Linked DNA regions of Bradyrhizobium sp. AZCC 1610. The main gene of each other region encodes a partner of the protein of the gene in region 2 in a complex. Links are inferred from orthologs where the notes say so. Each region holds a gene or a part of one and is shown on either strand. Other genes may lie near its edges. The genes, in order: V1279_RS05555 and uvrB.

Region 1 (8,819 bases), 370 kb from region 2 along the record:
ATGCATGAAGTCCTCGCCGCGCGCCATTTCTTCCGCATTGTCGACGTCGCAGACCAGCGAGCAGTGGAAGTTGCCGTCGCCGACATGGCCGACGATCGGCGACAGCAGATTGAGCCGCTTCAGATCGTCCTCGGTCTCGGTGACGCAATCCGCCAGCCTTGAGATCGGCACGCAAACGTCGGTCGCGACCACGCCCGCGCCGGGGCGCAGCGCCTTGACCGACCAATAGGCGTCATGCCGCGCCTGCCAGAGTTTTGTGCGGTCCTCGGGCTTGGTTGTCCAGGTGAAATCGCCGCCGCCGCATTCCCTGGCGATCTCGCCGAAATTCCTGGACTGCTCGGCCACCTCGACCTCGCTGCCATGAAATTCCAGAAGCAGCAGCGGCGTCTCCGGCAGGGTCAGCTTCGAATAGGAATTGCAAGCGCGGACCTGCTCGGCGTTGAGCAGTTCGATCCGCGCGAGCGGAATGCCGGTCTGGATGGCCAGGATGGTCGCCTGACAGGCGCCGCGCACGGTTTCGAACGAACAGGCGGCGGCTGCGATCGTCTCGGGGATACCGCGCAGCTTGATGGTAAGTTCGGAGATGATGCCGAGCGTGCCCTCGGCACCGACGAACAGATGCGTCAGGTCGTAACCGGCCGCTGATTTCTTCGCCCGCGTGCCCGTCGTGATGATCTCGCCGTCGCCGCGCACCACTTTGAGCGCCAGCACGTTGTCGCGGATGGTGCCGTAACGCACCGCGTTGGTCCCTGAGGCCCGCGTCGAGGCCATGCCGCCGAGCGAAGCGTCGGCGCCGGGATCGATCGGGAAGAACAGCCCCTGGTCGCGCAGATGCTCGTTCAGCGCCTTGCGGGTCACACCTGGCTGGATCACGCAATCAAGGTCCTCGGCATGAACTTCGAGAATCCGGTTCATGTCGCGCAGGTCGATGCAGACGCCGCCGGCGGGCGCATTGACCTGGCCCTCCAGCGAAGTGCCGGTGCCGAACGCAATCACGGGAACGGAGTGTTTGGCGCAGATCCGCACCAGGTCCTGGATGTCGACGGCTTCCTGCGCCATCACCACGGCATCAGGCGGCTGCGTCGGCAACCAGGTGGTGGTATGGGCGTGCTGTTCGCGCACCGCCTGCGAGGTGATCAGCCGATTGCCGAATCGCGCCGCCAGCGCCTCAATGGCGCTTGCCAGCGCCTGCGGCTCCGGCCGCTTTAAATTATTCGATATCGTCGTCGCCACGCCAAGTTCCTCCGGATTTGAGCGGACCGTGGCAAAGGATATAAGGGGGGTCAAGAGACCCGCAAAAACAAAGGGATGGATGATGACGACCGCTGCCGCCGCCAAGGATGATTTGAAGGATATGCCGCTGCCGCCGGCCCCGTTCCTGTCCTCGGTGATGCAGATCGAACCGCAATGGATCGACTACAACGGCCACCTCAACATGGCCTATTACAACGTCATGATGGACCGCGCGATCGACGAGATGTGGCTGCAACTCGGGATCGGGCCGGCCTACATGAAGGAACGCCACTGCTCGACCTTTACCGCCGAATGCCATGTTCGCTATCTGCGCGAGATTCACCTTGGCGATCCCGTTCAGATTTCGGTTTATCTGTTAGGCCATGACGAGAAGCGGCTGCATACGTTCGAGGAATTGCGGCAGGCGACCGACGGCTGGCTCTCCGCGACGTCGGAAAACATGACGCTCCATATGGACATGAATGCGCGGAAAGTGGCGCCCTTCCCGCCCGACATCCGCGCCCGCATCCAGGCGGTGGGGGATTCTCATGCGGCGGTTCCGCGGCCCGAGGGCATCGGCCGCAAAGTCGCGATGCCCTGAGATAGCCCATCCGGTCGCTAGACGTTGCTGCGTCCGCGCACCACTCCGACCACCGCTGAGACCAGAAACAGGATCACGGCGATAAAGAAGATCGCCTTGGCGATGTCAACGGAAGCGCCGGCGATGCCACCGTAGCCCAGAACACCCGCGATCAATGCGATGACCAGAAACGTAACGACCCAGCTCAACATCACATGACCTCAATTGGCTGTTGCTTTCGCGACGGCAACGACTGAAGCGTCGCGCATCGCCTACAGGACCAATCCGGGCCGGTAATGTTGGTTCCGGGCGGCAAAATCGCGAAATTTGACGATTCCGGCGGAACAAAATCGCAGCGTAGCCTCAAAATCCGGCCTGCAAACGCGATCGCATAAACCTGTCAAAACGGCCGGCGAGGCCCTATATGGCCCTCAATCCCTGCTAAGAAGGCTCCCCTTTACCGCCTCACGGTGCCATCGTGGGGCCAACACGATTCGAGCATGACCGAGCCGAGCAAACTGCCCCATCGCGGCGTCCCCGAGCACCAGCCAGCGGCTGGCGGCATCGCCGCGCGTGCGCGGGCCGCGGCCGGCCCGCAATATCTGAACGGGCTCAATCCCGAACAGCGCGAGGCGGTCGAGACGCTGGACGGACCGGTTCTGGTGCTGGCCGGCGCCGGCACCGGCAAGACCCGCGTGCTGACCACGCGGATCGCCCACATCCTGAGTCAGGGCCGGGCTCGCCCGCATGAAATCCTGTCGGTGACCTTCACCAACAAGGCCGCGCGCGAGATGAAGCTGCGCCTCGGCCAGATGCTTGGCCAGGCCGTGGAGGGCATGCCGTGGCTCGGCACTTTCCACTCGATCGGGGGCCGCATCCTGCGCTTCCACGCCGAGCTGGTGCAGCTCAAATCCAATTTCACCGTGCTCGATGTCGACGATCAGGTGCGGCTCTTGAAGCAATTGCTGCAGGCCGAGAACATCGACGACAAGCGCTGGCCCGCACGCATGCTGGCCGGACTGATCGACGGCTGGAAGAACCGCGGCTTGACGCCCGGCCAGGTGCCGGCGGGCGAAGCCGTCATGTTCGGCAACGGCAAGGGCGGCAAACTCTACGCCAGCTACCAGGAGCGGCTGAAAATCCTCAACGCCGCCGATTTCGGCGATCTGCTGCTAGAGAACATCCGGCTGTTTCGTGAAAACCCCGATGTGCTGCGGCAGTACCAGAACCGCTTCAAGTTCATTCTGGTCGACGAATATCAGGACACCAACGTCGCGCAGTATCTATGGCTCCGGCTGCTGTCGCAGGCGCCGTCGCGGCCGGGGGTCCCGCTTTCCGCGATCATTCCGGGCGAGATCACCTCGCCCCACTTGCGGGGAGAGGTCGGATTGCAAAGCAATCCGGGTGAGGGGGACTCTTCGCAGGCTGAGCTCGTGGAAGGAGCCCCTCACCCCGACCCTCTAAGAGCGAGCTCCGCTCGTCTCGACCCCGTGAAGGACGGGGAGAGGGAGAAGAACGCCCCCGCCGCTCCCCTCAAGAACATCTGCTGCGTCGGCGACGACGACCAGTCGATCTATGGCTGGCGCGGCGCGGAGGTCGACAACATCCTGCGCTTCGATCACGATTTTCCCGGCGCAAAAGTCATCCGCCTCGAGCGCAATTACCGCTCGACAGGTCACATCCTGGCCGCCGCCTCGCATCTGATCGCGCACAATGAAGGCCGTCTCGGCAAGACGCTGCGCACCGAGGATGTCGACGGCGAGAAGGTCACCGTAACAGGCTCCTGGGATTCGGAAGAGGAAGCCCGCGCCATCGGCGAGGAGATCGAGGAACTGCAGCGATCAGCGGAAAACCTCAACGAGGTCGCGATCCTGGTGCGGGCCTCGTTCCAGATGCGCGAGTTCGAAGATCGCTTCGTCACGCTCGGCCTGCCCTATCGCGTGATCGGCGGTCCCAGGTTCTATGAGCGCGCTGAAATCCGCGACGCGCTGGCCTATCTGCGCGTGATCAATTCGCCCGCCGATGACCTCGCCTTCGAGCGCATCGTCAATGTGCCCAAGCGCGGCCTTGGCGACGCCACCGTGCAGATGCTGCACGACCACGCCCGCAAGCGCCGCATCCCCTTGTTCGAGGCCGCCCGCGCCGTAGTCGAGACCGACGAGCTGAAGCCGAAGGCGCGCGGGAGCCTGCGCGACGTGGTCGCGCAATTCGACCGCTGGCGCGCCCAGCGCGAGGTCACCACACATACCGAGCTCGCCGAAATCGTGCTCGACGAGAGCGGCTATACCGAGATGTGGCAGAAGGACCGCTCGGCCGACGCCGCGGGCCGGCTGGATAATTTGAAGGAACTCGTGCGCTCGATGGAAGAGTTCGAGAACCTGCAAGGTTTTCTCGAACACATCTCGCTGGTGATGGACCGCGACGGCGGCGCCGAGGAGGAAGCAGTGTCGCTGATGACGCTGCATTCGGCCAAGGGGCTCGAATTCGACAATGTGTTCCTGCCCGGCTGGGAGGAAGGCCTGTTTCCGAGCCAGCGCACGCTCGACGAACAGGGTCGCGCCGGCCTCGAAGAGGAACGACGCCTCGCCCATGTCGGCCTGACCCGCGCCCGCCGCCGCGCCAAACTCTATTTCGCCACCAATCGCCGCATCCACGGCACGTGGTCGACCACGATCCCGTCGCGCTTTCTCGACGAGCTGCCCTCAGCCAATGTCGAGATCACGGAGTCCAAGGGCGGCTCCGGCTGGGGCGGCAGCGGCGGCTACGGCCCCTCACGCTTCGACAATGTCGAATCCTTCGGCTCCAGCTACACCACGCCGGGCTGGCAGCGCGCACAGGCCAATCGCAACCGCGGCCAGAGTGGTCGCGGACAGGCCCGCGGCGGTTTCGAGGAAAACCAGTCGCCATTTTCAGGCTCGCGCAGCGATGCCTTCTCACGCAACAAGCGTGGCCCGATAGTGATCGAAGGTGAACTGGTCGCGAAATCCACCGGCACGGTTTCGGAATTCTCGCTCGACGACCGCGTGTTTCACCAGAAATTCGGCTACGGCCATGTGGTGAAAATCGACGGCAACAAGCTGACGATTGCGTTCGAGAAAGCCGGCGAGAAGAAGGTGGTCGATAGTTTTGTGGAGCGAGTGTAAACTCGCCTCATGAACCACAAGCGCAAGCGCCCGAAGTCCGCCCGCGCCGGCTGTCTGTTGTGCAAGCCGCACAAGGCCAATGGCTGTTACCCGCGTCATAAGAATATGCAGTTTGGAGACCGTCGGCGTTTTGAGGCTGGCAGAGAACAAATACGCTGCGAAGGCTTCGTTACAGCAAAGTAGATTCCACCATTGCGGAATGCTCCGCGCGTTCCTATCTCCCGGTTCCCACCCTCTCCCGCGTCGATTCGGCCGAAGCGCCGCTTTGTCGTTGCCGACATTTCCATTTCAGACTGCCATGCTCGCGATGCCCCCTATCATATCCGTCTCCAATCTCTCAAAGACCTACGGCTCCGGTTTCAAGGCGCTGAACGGTATCAATCTGGACATCAAGCGCGGCGAGATCTTCGCGCTGCTCGGGCCGAACGGCGCGGGCAAGACGACGCTGATCAGCATCATCTGCGGTATCGCCAATCTGAGCGAGGGCCGCGTCACCGTCGGCGGCCATGACATCAACCGGGACTATCGCGCCGCGCGGTCGCTGATCGGGCTGGTGCCGCAGGAGTTGCACACCGATTCCTTTGAAACCGTATGGGCGACCGTCAGCTTCAGCCGCGGCCTGTTCGGCAAGCCCAAGAATCCAGCGCACATCGAAAAGGTCCTGAAAGACCTGTCGCTGTGGGACAAGAAGGACTCCAAGATCATCACGCTCTCCGGCGGCATGAAGCGCCGCGTGATGATTGCAAAGGCGCTGTCGCACGAGCCGCAGATCCTGTTCCTGGATGAGCCGACCGCGGGCGTCGACGTCGAATTGCGCAAGGGCATGTGGGACGTAGTGCGTACACTCCAGGCTTCCGGCGTCACCATCATCCTGACCACGCATTACATCCAGGAAGCCGAGGAGATGGCCGACCGCATCGGCGTCATCAACAAGGGCGAGATCATCCTGGTCGAGGACAAGGCCGGGCTGATGCAAAAGCTCGGCAAGAAAGAATTGAAGGTGCATCTGCAAAGCAGGATCGATGCGATCCCCGCCTCGCTCGCGGCCTACAATCTCGAACTGTCGGACGACGGCCACGCGGTCATCTACGACTACGATACCAAGGGCGACCGCACCGGCATCACCAGCCTGCTCAACGACCTCAGGAACGCCGGCATTCGCATCTCGGACCTCGATACCCGCCAATCTTCCCTTGAAGACATCTTCGTCAGCCTGGTGAGGGCGCCATGAATTACCGTGCGATCCGCGCCATCTATCTGTTCGAAATGGCCCGCACCTGGCGCACGCTGCTGCAGAGCATCGTCTCGCCGGTGGTCTCCACCTCGCTCTATTTCGTGGTGTTCGGCGCCGCGATCGGCTCCCGCATTACCGAGGTCGAGGGCGTCAGCTACGGCACTTTCATCGTGCCGGGGCTGGTGATGTTGTCGGTCTTGACGCAGAGCATCGCCAACGCCTCGTTCGGTATCTACTTCCCGAAATTCGTCGGCACCATCTACGAAATCCTGTCGGCGCCGGTTTCCTATATCGAGATCGTGATCGGCTATGTCGGCGCGGCCGCGACCAAATCCATCATCCTCGGGCTGATCATTATGGCGACCGCGGCGCTGTTCGTGCCGCTGCATATCCATCACCCCTGGTGGATGCTGACCTTCCTGGTGCTGACGGCCGTGACCTTCAGCCTGTTCGGCTTCATCATCGGCATCTGGGCCGACGGGTTCGAAAAGCTGCAGATGATCCCGATGCTGATCGTGACGCCGCTGACCTTCCTGGGCGGCAGCTTCTACTCGGTGAACATGCTGCCGTCGGGCTGGCGCACCATCACGCTGCTCAATCCGGTGGTGTATCTGATCTCGGGCTTCCGCTGGAGCTTCTACGAGATCGCCGACGTCAGCGTGGCCTTGAGCCTGGGCATGACGCTCGGCTTCCTCGCCATCTGCATGGTTTTGGTGTGGTGGATCTTCCGGACCGGTTACCGGCTGAAGAATTGACGCGAGACTCGTAGCCCGGATGGAGTGAAGCGCAATCCGGGATTCTCGCGATCGAGTGAAGTCCCGGGTTTCGCTTCGCTCCACCCGGGCTACGGTCCGTCGGGACACCGCTCGCGAAAAAGTCAGCACTTTGCCGCCGATTGCGCCGTCCTGACGCCTTGTTTGCGCCGCGGCGGGCGTTAACGATTGCGGGCGCAGGCCACTGGAACCAGTGCCGGTTTCCGGGCATATTGGATGCCGGGGACGGAGAGCCGGCAGCTTTAGTCAGAGGCCTGGAGGCCAAAGGTAAAATGCGTTCCTTCCTCATTGCCGTCGCCGCCCTGACGCTGTTTGCCTCGGGCACGGCCCAAGCCAAGGTCGCCATCACAGTCGACAAGGACAACCAGCAGATGACCGTCGCCGTCGACGGCGTCGAAACGTACCGGTGGCCGGTGTCGTCGGGCCTTCCCTCCTACGAGACGCCGAACGGCAGCTTCCGCGCCTTTCGCATGGAGGAGGACCACTACTCCAAGGAATTCGACGAGGCGCCGATGCCGCACTCGATCTTCTTCACGAAGATCGGCCACGCCATCCACGGCACTGATTCCGTCAACCGTCTCGGCGCTCCCGCTTCGCATGGCTGCGTGCGGCTGTCGCGCGAGAATGCCGCAAAACTCTTTGCGCTGGTCAAGGAGCAAGGCGTGCTCAACACCACGGTGACGCTGTCCGGTTCATCCCAGGTCGCGCTGGCGCGCAATCCGCGGCCGCGCGGCAACACCGCCGTCGCCCGTCGCGCGCCACTGCCGCAATATGATTCCGCCGCCGGCGATCCCGTCGTGATCACGCCGCAACAGCAGCGCGTCGCGCCGCAGACCCGGGCCGACGACGGCTATATATATCCCGCTGATGGTACCTCGAACGAAGCGCGCTATCCGGCGCCGAGCCGCCGCGTCTACGACACCCAAGCCTATCAGCAGCAGCAACAGCAGCAATACTACGACAACCGCGGCTATGCGCCGGCGCCGCAGGGCCACTACTATCAACCGCGGCAGACTTATCAGCAGCGCGGGCTGTTCACCTATCAGGATTAGCCGGGCGGCTTCATCGCGGCCGCAGAACGTCCGCGAGCTACAATCTCAGCCGTCCGTCGCACTCGCCAGCAGGCGCTCGCGTTGCGCCATCAGCCGCGACTGTTGCCAGGCATCGTGAGCCATCATGCCGGCGGCCATCGCGACGACGAAGACGATGACCCCGGGCGACAGCGTCGCCAGGCTCTCCAGCGCCGGCCCCGGGCATAACCCGACAAGGCCCCACCCGATTCCGAACAGCGCGGCGCCCGCGACCAGCGGCAGATCGATCCCCGACTTGCCCGGCCAGAAATATTGCCCGGCAAGCCACGGCCGTGAACGGCGATTGGCCAGCCTGAAGCCCGGCACCGACACCGCGAGCGCGGCCGCCATCACCACCGCGAGGCTCGGATCCCACGCGCCGAAGATGTCCAGAAAACCCAAAACCTTGGTCGGCTGCACCATGCCTGAAATCAGCAGGCCCGCACCGAAGATCAGGCCGCACAACAAGGGGGCAATGATCCACATGGCTCAACCTCCCAACACGTGATGCGTGATCGCGACCGTGATGACCGCTGTCACCATGAAGACGACGGTGGCGGCGATCGAGCGCGGCGACAGCCGTGCTATTCCGCAGATGCCGTGACCGGAGGTGCAGCCGCCGCCGAGCCGGGTGCCGAACCCGACCAGCAGTCCTGCTGCGACAATGACGGCCCAACTCGATGGCAGCTTGGGCTGCGCCATTCCGTAACCGATCAGGCCGGCGATCACGGGCGCCAGAATGAGCCCCACGATGAAAGCGATACGCCAGCCCTTGTCCTCGCCGCG
Region 2 (9,160 bases):
CGTAATTCATCAGCAACAGGTTGGGATTGTTGCTGGCCGCCAGCCGCTCGCATGTGGTCTTATAGGCGCCATCGGCGACCTTCGCGCCGAACTTGCTCTTCTGGCTCTTGAGTTCGAATTCCTCGCTGCACGATCCGCAAAGGAAGTCGGCGAGCGGGCTGTTGTTCGGGAATTGCGACATCTTCGCGTTGCCGCAGTGCGGGCAATACGCCCAAGCGCTTACCCAGGCTTCGGTCCAGGCGCGCGCCTTCTGCGTGCCGCTGGTGTAGGGCGATTGGGATTCTTCGAAGCCGAGTTTCATCCTGCTTCCAACTGTTATTGCGTTACCATTGGATCAAATTTCGAGACGTTCGAAGTCAGGTCGTACGCTGGTCCGCCACCGCTAATTCCCTTTGGTAGCACTAGGCTCGGGCTGAACTGATGGGTGGGTCGAAAAGAGTCTCCGTCAGCGCTAAGGCGCAATCTACAAACGTAGCTTCGGTTTGGACTCTTGAACAAGTAATGGCCGAACGCATCAAGCGCCCGTTGACCGAGCTTTTGTCCCTCCAGCAATTCTTTGAACTCAATTTCACCGAAGCCTAGAAAATGTCCCCAAACTACGGCAGGGCGCATTTTAGAGAATTGCTCGCTAGCTTTCTTAAGCCGATCAAATATCGAAGTTGCGGGACGCGAAGCGCGGCGGCTACGAATGACAAACATTACGGCGTGGTCTTTGGATAGCGTGACCATGGAATGCGAGTTGTGCTCGTCAAATCTGCTTGCGATATCATTTACTACTGCTTCTCGCATCTTATTCTGAAGTAGAGCTTCCCAATCGCTGCGTCTCTCAAACGTTATCGAGTAGTTATCACGTTCTATCGCTCCGGAGGCGCCAGAAAGGAATCCGGTGATAACGGTTGCGACCTGTCCTTCGGACATTTCTGGACGTTTTGGAAAAGTCAGAGTGATAATTCCGCTTTCCCTGAAATTAGATTGTTGATGCAGCGTGCGCTTAAAAGCCCTGAATACATGTATGCTGTCATCTATCGAAATGGCATTGCCAATACTTTCGGAAAACGTCTTACATTCTAGTTCGAATTCGCCCTTACTCCCCTTGACCAGAAAATCAAACCGTCCGTCGTTATCTCCGTCGGAAGGAATGACGGATAGCCCTGCTCCCTTGTAGTGAACAAACGCTCGCATTTCATGTTCAAATTCGCGGATATCTCGATCTGGATCGAGCGATCCTATAATCCGGGCACGCAATCGCTCCTGTTGCTTTGAATTGAGCTGCGTAGAAAATTCTCTTACCGCTCCAATAAGTGTTAAGGCTCGATTGTTATTGGGATTTTTGACATCAATTCTGCCGTACGTCCGATTTCGAATGACAAGGCTTTTGTAGGTTGAGTGAAAATAATATCTTCGATTCAGTGCTGGTACATCAAAGCCGATATCTTGAAGTTTTGCTTCGACGCGTTCGATCCGCTTTTGAATGTCGCGAAACCCGATGAAGCCGTTAAACCAAGTGATCAGGCCCGGAATTTGGTTTGTGTTGATGGTAAGCGGCAACTCTGTCACCCAAAGAATTTTGGCTTCTTCCATTTACTTCGATGCGGGCTGCACGATCTGGTGCGAGCCCGAACAATCATCGGATCGATGGTCGCTGATCGGTTACTTATTCATGGTCGAATCCATACCGTATCGCCGCGTATCGATGCTCCCATTCGTCTTGACCGGCATAACCCGTTGCCGCTTCCGTGAGAGCCTTGCGCGCAAGCTCGTAGTTGCATCTGAATATCTCTTGGCGGCCACGTCGATAGCCGAATAGGCGGCGATGCGCTCCGAACTCGACCTTGCCCGCGTCGACGAACTTAATGTGGTAGAGCATTACCCAATCCCGGATGCTGCCGTAGCAGCGCGAATTGAGCGCGGAAACCCGACGCTCAGGCCAGAGTGCGTTGCCGACCTTCACTACTCTTGAGCCGAGCGAACCGGCTATGTAAATGTAAGCTTCGGCGTGATGCCGCCGAACGAACGCGATGCGTGCCGTATCACACTCAATGCAGTGCCCCACGCGGCTACGAAGGCGGTGGTTCGTGTAGCAGGAGCGCGGAGCGATGCAGAAGAGGTAGCCCTCTTCCTCCATCGCCCACTTGTAGCGGCGCGGCGACATGTCGGCGCAGTCCATGACCTCGCTCTCGTCGATGCGTTGGCTCGATAGGAAGCGCAGCTCGTATTCGGTCAACTCCGCCATCTCTTCCCCCAATTTGATCCTAATACAATCCACGCGTGTGGTGCAATGATCCTGTGGGCACAGGCACGGTGTAGGTACCCCCTAGGCTGTTGCGGTGGAGATGGCCGCGCATAAGCGAATGGTGGAATCGTGAACCCGACTTCCGGACATGCGCGTCACTTACCTCGATGCGGCCGAGCATCCGGGTCCGCCCAAGAGTACAAGATCATGTCCACCCGGAATCGTTATCAACGGTGAACTGGCTTATACTGGGCGCGTCGGCGACACCGTCCAACCAGACTGAACATGAGGCGTGAATTCAGTCCAACCGCGAAGGAGAGTCCGATGAAATCGCTTTTGCTGCTCACGGCGAGTGGGCCGCTGCTCATTCTCACGTCGCACGAGTCCTTACATGATCCGAAGCTTCTCGAGGAGCTCAGGCACAAAGGGGTTGGCAAGTTCGTCGCGTTTGAGGTTCCAGTGTCGCTCGCCAAGGAGCGCTACGGCGGGCATTTTCAAGCGGTCGAGAGCGGTCTGCGCGAGACCGATGATTTGAGAGTGCTCGACTTCAATGGCCAGCGGGTGTTTCAGCTCTTTCGTTTCGATGAACTCGGTGCGCCGATTCTTCAAGAACAGCGGTGAACCGGTTTTGATGTGCTGGCCGCGGGTCATGACGCGCGGTTGAGTCGCAAGGACTTCCGTCCATTGCGAACGAAGACTGCCGGGTAGCGATCATTGATCTCCTACCTCTTCTTCCACCCACCGCGATGTCCCGGTGCGCCGCCGCTTGAGCGGGGGGCGGGGCCGAACTCGGGGCCGGATTGGCGGGAGTCGGTGGGCTGGAAGATTTTGCTGCCGCTGGCGGGCTCGGGCTTGCGCGGCTTGGCGCCGGCGGGGCGGAAGGGCAGGGACTCTGGGCCGTGCATTTCGTCTAGGTGGGGTTTGTGGATTTTGGAGGGGCTAGCACCAGCACCACCCGTGGATTGCCCCTCACCCCGACCCTCTAAGAGCGAGCTTCGCTCGTCTCGACCCCGTGAAGAACGGGGCGAGGGGGAAGTGGGAGCGCCGCCTCGGCTGGCCTTGAGCGCTGAAGAGACGCTCTTCTTCTTCATCGCGCTGACCGGCAAATTCGCCGCCTCGCCGTATTTCTTCGTTCCCGCATACGCCCCCGCCTTGCCTTGCACGGCGCGTTGCTTCGCGGTCGGGTCGTCGACGACGGCCATTTCCGTCGCGCGGAGGCGTTTGACTTCGTCGCGGAGGCGGGCGGCTTCCTCGAAGTTCAGATCGGCGGCGGCTTCGCGCATGCGGGTTTCGAGGTCGGAGAGAACAGCCTCGAAATTGTGGCCGATCGAGATCACATCGTCGGCCATGCCGCCGTCGCCGATCTCGACCAGCACGTGGTCGCGCTCGTAGACAGAGTTCATGATGTCGCCGATCGACTTCTTGATGCTCTCCGGGGTGATGCCGTGCGCGGTGTTGTATTCGACCTGCTTCTCGCGGCGGCGGTCGGTCTCGGCGATGGCGCGCTCCATCGAGCCGGTCATCTGATCGGCATAGAGGATCACCTTGCCGTCGACATTGCGCGCGGCGCGGCCGATGGTCTGGATCAGCGAGGTCTCGCTGCGCAAAAAGCCCTCCTTGTCGGCGTCGAGGATCGCGACCAGCGCGCACTCGGGAATGTCGAGGCCCTCGCGCAACAGATTGATGCCGACCAGTGCGTCGAACGCGCCGAGGCGCAGGTCTCTGATAATCTCGATGCGCTCGATCGTGTCGATATCACTGTGCATGTAGCGCACGCGAATGCCCTGCTCGTGCAGATATTCGGTGAGGTCTTCCGCCATCCGCTTTGTCAGCACCGTGATCAGCGAGCGATAACCGGCTGCGGCGGTGGCGCGCACCTCGCCGACGAGATCGTCGACCTGCGTGCGGGCCGGGCGAATGTTGACCGGTGGGTCGATCAGCCCGGTCGGGCGGATCACCTGCTCGACGAACACGCCGCCGCTTTCGTTCAGTTCCCAGCCGCTCGGGGTCGCCGACACCGCGACGCTCTGCGGGCGCATCATGTCCCATTCCTCGAACCGCAGCGGACGGTTGTCCATGCAGGAGGGCAGGCGGAAGCCGTATTCGGCGAGCGTCGCCTTGCGGCGGAAGTCGCCTTTGAACATGCCGCCGATCTGCGGCACGGTGACGTGGCTTTCGTCGGCGAACACCAGCGCGTTGTCAGGCACGTATTCGAACAGCGTCGGCGGCGGCTCGCCGGGGCGGCGTCCGGTGAGGTAGCGCGAATAGTTTTCGATGCCGGCGCAGCTTCCGGTCGCTTCCATCATTTCGAGATCGAAGGTGGTGCGCTGCTCCAGCCGCTGCGCTTCCAACAGGCGGCCATGGTTGTTGAGTTCGTCGAGCCGCAATTTCAGTTCGCTCTTGATCGACTTGATCGCCTGCACCAAGGTCGGGCGCGGCGTCACATAGTGCGAGTTGGCGTAGATCTTGATGAATTCGAGATCGTCCTGCTTGTGGCCGGTGAGCGGATCGAACTCCTCGATATTTTCGACGGTGTCGCCGAACAGGTTCACGCGCCAGGCGCGGTCTTCATAGTGCGCCGGGAAGATGTCGATGACGTCGCCGCGGACGCGAAAGGTGCCGCGGGTAAAGTCGGCCTGGGTGCGCTTGTATTGCAGCGCCACGAGGTCGGCGATCAATTGCCGCTGGTCGATGCGCTCGCCCTTCTTCAGTGCGAACGTCATCGCGGTGTAGGTCTCGACCGAGCCGATACCGTAGATGCAGGAGACGGAGGCGACGATGATGACGTCGTCGCGTTCCAGGAGCGCACGCGTCGCCGAGTGGCGCATGCGGTCGATCTGCTCGTTGATGGACGAGTCTTTTTCGATATAGGTGTCGGTGCGCGGGACGTAGGCCTCGGGCTGGTAGTAGTCGTAGTAGGAGACAAAGTATTCGACGGCGTTGTCGGGGAAGAAGCTCTTGAACTCGCCATAGAGCTGGGCGGCCAGCGTCTTGTTCGGCGCCAGGATGATGGCGGGGCGCTGCGTCGCCTCGATCACCTTGGCCATGGTGTAGGTTTTGCCCGAGCCGGTGACGCCAAGCAGCACTTGGGTGCGGTCGTTGCGGTTGATGCCTTCGACTAATTCCTTGATCGCGGTCGGCTGGTCGCCCTTTGGCTCATATTCGGACTTGATCTCGAAGCGTACGCCGCCCTCGGATTTTTCCGGGCGCGGCGGCCGGTGCGGGGCCCAGACTCTGATCTGGCCGTCATCGCCCTTGAATTCCGGGCGGCCGTCGCGGATCAGATTCTCCAGGGCATCGGCGGTGGCCTTGACGCCGAGCGCTTCCATCTTGTTGCGCGGCGGCCGCGCCAGCGCCTCGTCGTCGTCTTCCGCCGTCGGCAGGCCGAGCTGGCGCGCGAGTTCGGGGTCGAGCGTCGGGATGGTCGCCGAGGTGCCGTAATTGGCCTGGGGGGCCTCTTCCAGACCTTTGGTCGCAGATGGCAGTACATCGCGTTTGGCAACGTCTTCGCTGGTTCCCTTGGTCGAAGCGCGCGCGCGATGCGCAGCCGCCTCGCCGCCGGCGCGGCGGTCCCACGAATTGTCCGGCGGCGGCTGCAGGCCGGTGCCCGAGCCCATGCCAGCATCGCCGCGGTTGATCGCGGGATTGAGCAGTTCGGCCAGCGACGGCCCGATCGGCTGCACGTCCGGCCGATGCGCCTTGGATTTGGGAGTCTTGCCGGGCTTTTTGGGGGTGTCAGGTTTCTTCGCCATCCGGCGAATATGGGATGAGTCAGCCAGCGAGAAAAGGGCAAACGGCCTCGCGCGCGATGCTGCGCGTCGTCATGTCAGCAGATGTCAGCAAGCCGATTCGGAACCGTCGCGTTAAGTCGTCAGCGGAGCGGTCGAGTGATTGACGATATCCAGATGGATCCCGCCGCAACGGGTGCATCGCATGGTCCAGTATTCGACGCCGGCGCGGCCGGGGATGATGCGCAGGACCGCGAGCGAGGCGCTGCAGTCCGGACAGTTCGAGAGCACCGGCGTCGCCTGCAGGGTCTGTTCGGGAGGGGGTATGGAGATTCGGCCGGCCAGCGCGCGGCCGCTAATTCCAGCAGTGGCGCTTACGGATTCACGAACCGCGGCTTGAAACGATCGATATGGGCTTTCGCATCCGCGATCGCCGCTTCCGGATCCGACCAGGCGAAACCGACTTCGAGCGTCGGAAACGCCATTCCATCGATCATGACCGGCTCCTGGTCGGCCCGTTGAATCCTGGCGTGCCATAGCCCTCTTCCTGCTTCGAACGACTGAATTTCAAAGCCGCCATAGATCATGGCTTGTCCCCCGGAGTTGCCCATGACGGCAGAAGAACACGGCTGAGTCAGGGACTTTGTGAACGGGTTCACATATCGGTTGATTTTTGCGGGTCGCGTTCCCCGGATGCAGCGCAGCGCGCCGCTTTTGCGGCGTGATGCGCTGCCGTTCCGGGGTCCATAGGTTCGGGCGAGATGGTTGTGGGTCCCGGCTCTGCGGAGCAGCGTTACCAGACGATGCTACGCATCGCCTAGGCTGCACCGCGTCCGGGACACGAGAACTCTCACCGCCGCGCGAGAATATGATCGGCGAGCACTTCCGCGTCGTCGCCGACGCCCGACAGGAACGAGGAATTCATCTTCGACAGCCATTGCAGGCCGAGGAAATACAGGCCCGGCACGGCGGATATGCCGTTGCGGTGGACGGCCTCGCCTTTGGCGTCGGTGACCGCAAGATCGATCCAGCCGAAATCGACGCCGTAGCCGGTGGCCCAGATCACCGCGGAGATGCCTTCCGCAGCGAGGTCGAGGCGCGTGAGCGGTGCGGTGACGCAAGGCGGATCGGCGAACGTCGCGCGGGCGTCGGGGTCTTCGGGCACCTCCATGCGGCGCCGTTTCACATACGCGTCCACCGTATCGAGGAAGGTGGTGTAGACGAGGTCGGCGTCGGCAAGGTTTTGGGCAAGGCCGGGTGCAATCCCGATCACGCCGCGATGCGCCGCCTCGAGGCGTCCCACCAGGATCATGCCGTCGGCGGCGAAGTTGCGGAAGTCGATGGTGCGGCCGCCATAGGCGCCCGAAATCACAGGGCCCAGGCGCGCGGGCCCACGCTCCTCCGGCGTGACCTGATCGAGGCGCATGTCGGCGAGCCACCAGATCAGGTCGCGGCCGCGGTAGCGGCGCGGCAGGCGGCGGTGGCGTGCGACCGAGAGGTAGACGCGGCGGCCGGCCTGCAACAATTCCTCGGCAATCTGCGCGCCCGATGCGCCGGCGCCGGCGACCAGCACCGCGCCCGGCGGAAGCTGTCCAGGATTCTTGTAGTCAGCGGCATGGACCTGGAACACGGGATGACCGCCCAGCAGGTCCGGGACGAGGTTGCGCTGATAGGGACCGGTGGCGACGACGACATTGTCCGCCGCGATCGTGCCGTCGGTGGTCTCGGCGACGAAACCTGCGCGCTCACGCTGCGACAGCCGCGTCACCGCGACGCCGCAGCGGATCGGGGGCGCGACAAAACCGGCATAGGCCTCGATGTATCTGATGATGTCGGCCGTGTCTGCAAACGCATCCGGATCGCTGTGCGGAAACGGAAAGTCCGGCAGCCGCACCGACCAGTTGGGAAACTGGAATTTCAGCCCGTCCCAACGTTCGCTGCGCCAGCGCTCGGCGATCCGATGGCGCTCGAGCACGAGGTGCGAAAGCCCGCGCTCCTTCAGCCGGTGGCTCATCACCAACCCGGCCTGACCGCCGCCGATCACGAGCGTTTCGATTTTTTCATCCGGCATGTCTCTGACCCCTGCGCCGCGTGGCGGGCTCTGCCGCCGCGCGGATAATCCAGCGCCGGAACGCGGCGAAATCGCGCTGCCCCGTGCTGAAGCCGCGATAGACCAGATACCAGCGCATGCCTTTCGGCACGCTTAACGCAAACGGCGCGACCAGCCGGCCGGCGGCGAGGTCGTCGTCGATATAGGGGCGGATGCCCATGGCGATGCCGAGGCCGTCGACGGCGGCCTGCAGCGCCTGGCCGTAAAACTCGAACTCCGGTCCGCGGGCGGTGATGCGGGCTGTGCCGGCAGCCTCGAGCCATGACGGCCAGTCGTCGGGCGAATGCACAACCCGGAGCAAGGTCGGCCCCTTCAGATCGCCGGGACGTTTGAGCGCGGCCGCAAGCCGCGGCGCGCATACCGGCAGCAGGTCGGCGGCGAATAATGGTTCGGCGATCAGGCCGGGCCATTCGCCGCCGCCGAGCTTGATGCCGCAGCTCCAGTCCTCGCCGAACGGCACCGCGGCGCCGCCGGTGGTGATGCGGACGTCGATATCCGGCTCGTGTTTGCGGAAATCCGCCAGCCGCGGGATCAGCCACTTCATCGCAAAGGTGGGACCTACGCCGATGGTCAGCACGCGCACGCTGGAGGGCGCGGTGACCTGCGCGGTCAGGCTCGCCAGCGCGTCGAAGATCGGCGTCAGCCCGCCCTGATAGGCGCGGCCCGCCGCCGTGGTGACGAGGCGGTTGGCCTTGCGCTCGAACAGCGCAACCCCCAGCCGCTCTTCCAGCAGATGCACCATCCGGCTGACGGCGGCGGCGGATACGCTGAGCTCGGCGCCGGCGGCGGCAAAGCTGCCGGTCCTGGCCGCAGCCTCGAACGCCTTGATACCGTTGAGAAAGAGCAGCCGCCGCACATAACCCTCAGGAAAACTGATGCCAGGGCAAGATAACTCAGTTTGCGCCGATGTCACAAGCGAGGCAGAAGAATAGCCATAGTGGCTTTGATAGCCTTGGGTTGAATCGGTGCGGTTCTTTTCAACCTCGCCCCGCTCTTCGCGGGGAGAGGTCGGCGCGAAGCGCCGGGTGAGGGGCTGCTTCCGCGAGTCCGACTGTCACCGAGTTTGCGGAAGCAGCCCCTCATCCCGAC

What was found.
Region 1: the proteins of uvrB (region 2) and V1279_RS05555 are in contact, whole or in part, in a crystal structure (PDB 7EGT), measured with the Thermus thermophilus proteins. The link is inferred for Bradyrhizobium sp. AZCC 1610 from one-to-one orthologs. Residues at the interface, in WP_096411307.1 of Thermus thermophilus: Glu23, Leu25, Arg26, Asp27, Gly28, Glu29, Arg30, Phe31, Arg55, Glu326, Asp327, Phe328, Glu379, Ser382, Gln383, His398, Gly400, Arg401; in WP_096412145.1 of Thermus thermophilus: His654, Arg656, Phe657, Gln666, Asp668, Glu669, Lys680, Arg681, Leu682, Ser683, Lys685, Tyr686, Ala687.

Annotation. Positions count from the first base shown.
Region 1 is NZ_JAZHRR010000001.1:1,104,115-1,112,933, reverse strand. Bases 1,963-5,156 are described here. They hold V1279_RS05555 (ATP-dependent helicase), read left to right. Parts: upstream 1,963-2,313; coding sequence 2,314-4,956; downstream 4,957-5,156. Other genes in these bases: V1279_RS05560 (DUF1328 domain-containing protein), read right to left, coding at 1,963-2,025. In the rest of the region: V1279_RS05570 (FAD-binding oxidoreductase), read right to left, coding at 1-1,233; V1279_RS05565 (thioesterase family protein), read left to right, coding at 1,316-1,834; more of V1279_RS05560, read right to left, coding at 1,852-1,962; V1279_RS05550 (ABC transporter ATP-binding protein), read left to right, coding at 5,264-6,187; V1279_RS05545 (ABC transporter permease), read left to right, coding at 6,184-6,945; V1279_RS05540 (L,D-transpeptidase), read left to right, coding at 7,236-8,015; V1279_RS05535 (DUF6691 family protein), read right to left, coding at 8,061-8,519; V1279_RS05530 (YeeE/YedE family protein), read right to left, coding at 8,523-8,819. UniProt on the Escherichia coli protein: A helicase with DNA-dependent ATPase activity. Unwinds DNA duplexes with 3'-5' polarity. Translocates on single-stranded DNA with 3'-5' polarity. Initiates unwinding more efficiently from a nicked substrate than double-stranded DNA.
Region 2 is NZ_JAZHRR010000001.1:732,510-741,669, forward strand. Bases 2,756-6,290 are described here. They hold uvrB (excinuclease ABC subunit UvrB), read right to left. Parts: upstream 5,986-6,290; coding sequence 2,956-5,985; downstream 2,756-2,955. Other genes in these bases: V1279_RS03685 (cytosolic protein), read left to right, coding at 2,756-2,854; V1279_RS03695 (hypothetical protein), read right to left, coding at 6,097-6,252. In the rest of the region: V1279_RS03675 (hypothetical protein), read right to left, coding at 316-1,581; V1279_RS03680 (GIY-YIG nuclease family protein), read right to left, coding at 1,655-2,233; more of V1279_RS03685, read left to right, coding at 2,558-2,755; V1279_RS03700 (hypothetical protein), read right to left, coding at 6,336-6,458; V1279_RS03705 (NAD(P)-binding domain-containing protein), read right to left, coding at 6,812-8,032; V1279_RS03710 (LysR substrate-binding domain-containing protein), read right to left, coding at 8,022-8,927. UniProt on the Escherichia coli protein: The UvrABC repair system catalyzes the recognition and processing of DNA lesions. A damage recognition complex composed of 2 UvrA and 2 UvrB subunits scans DNA for abnormalities.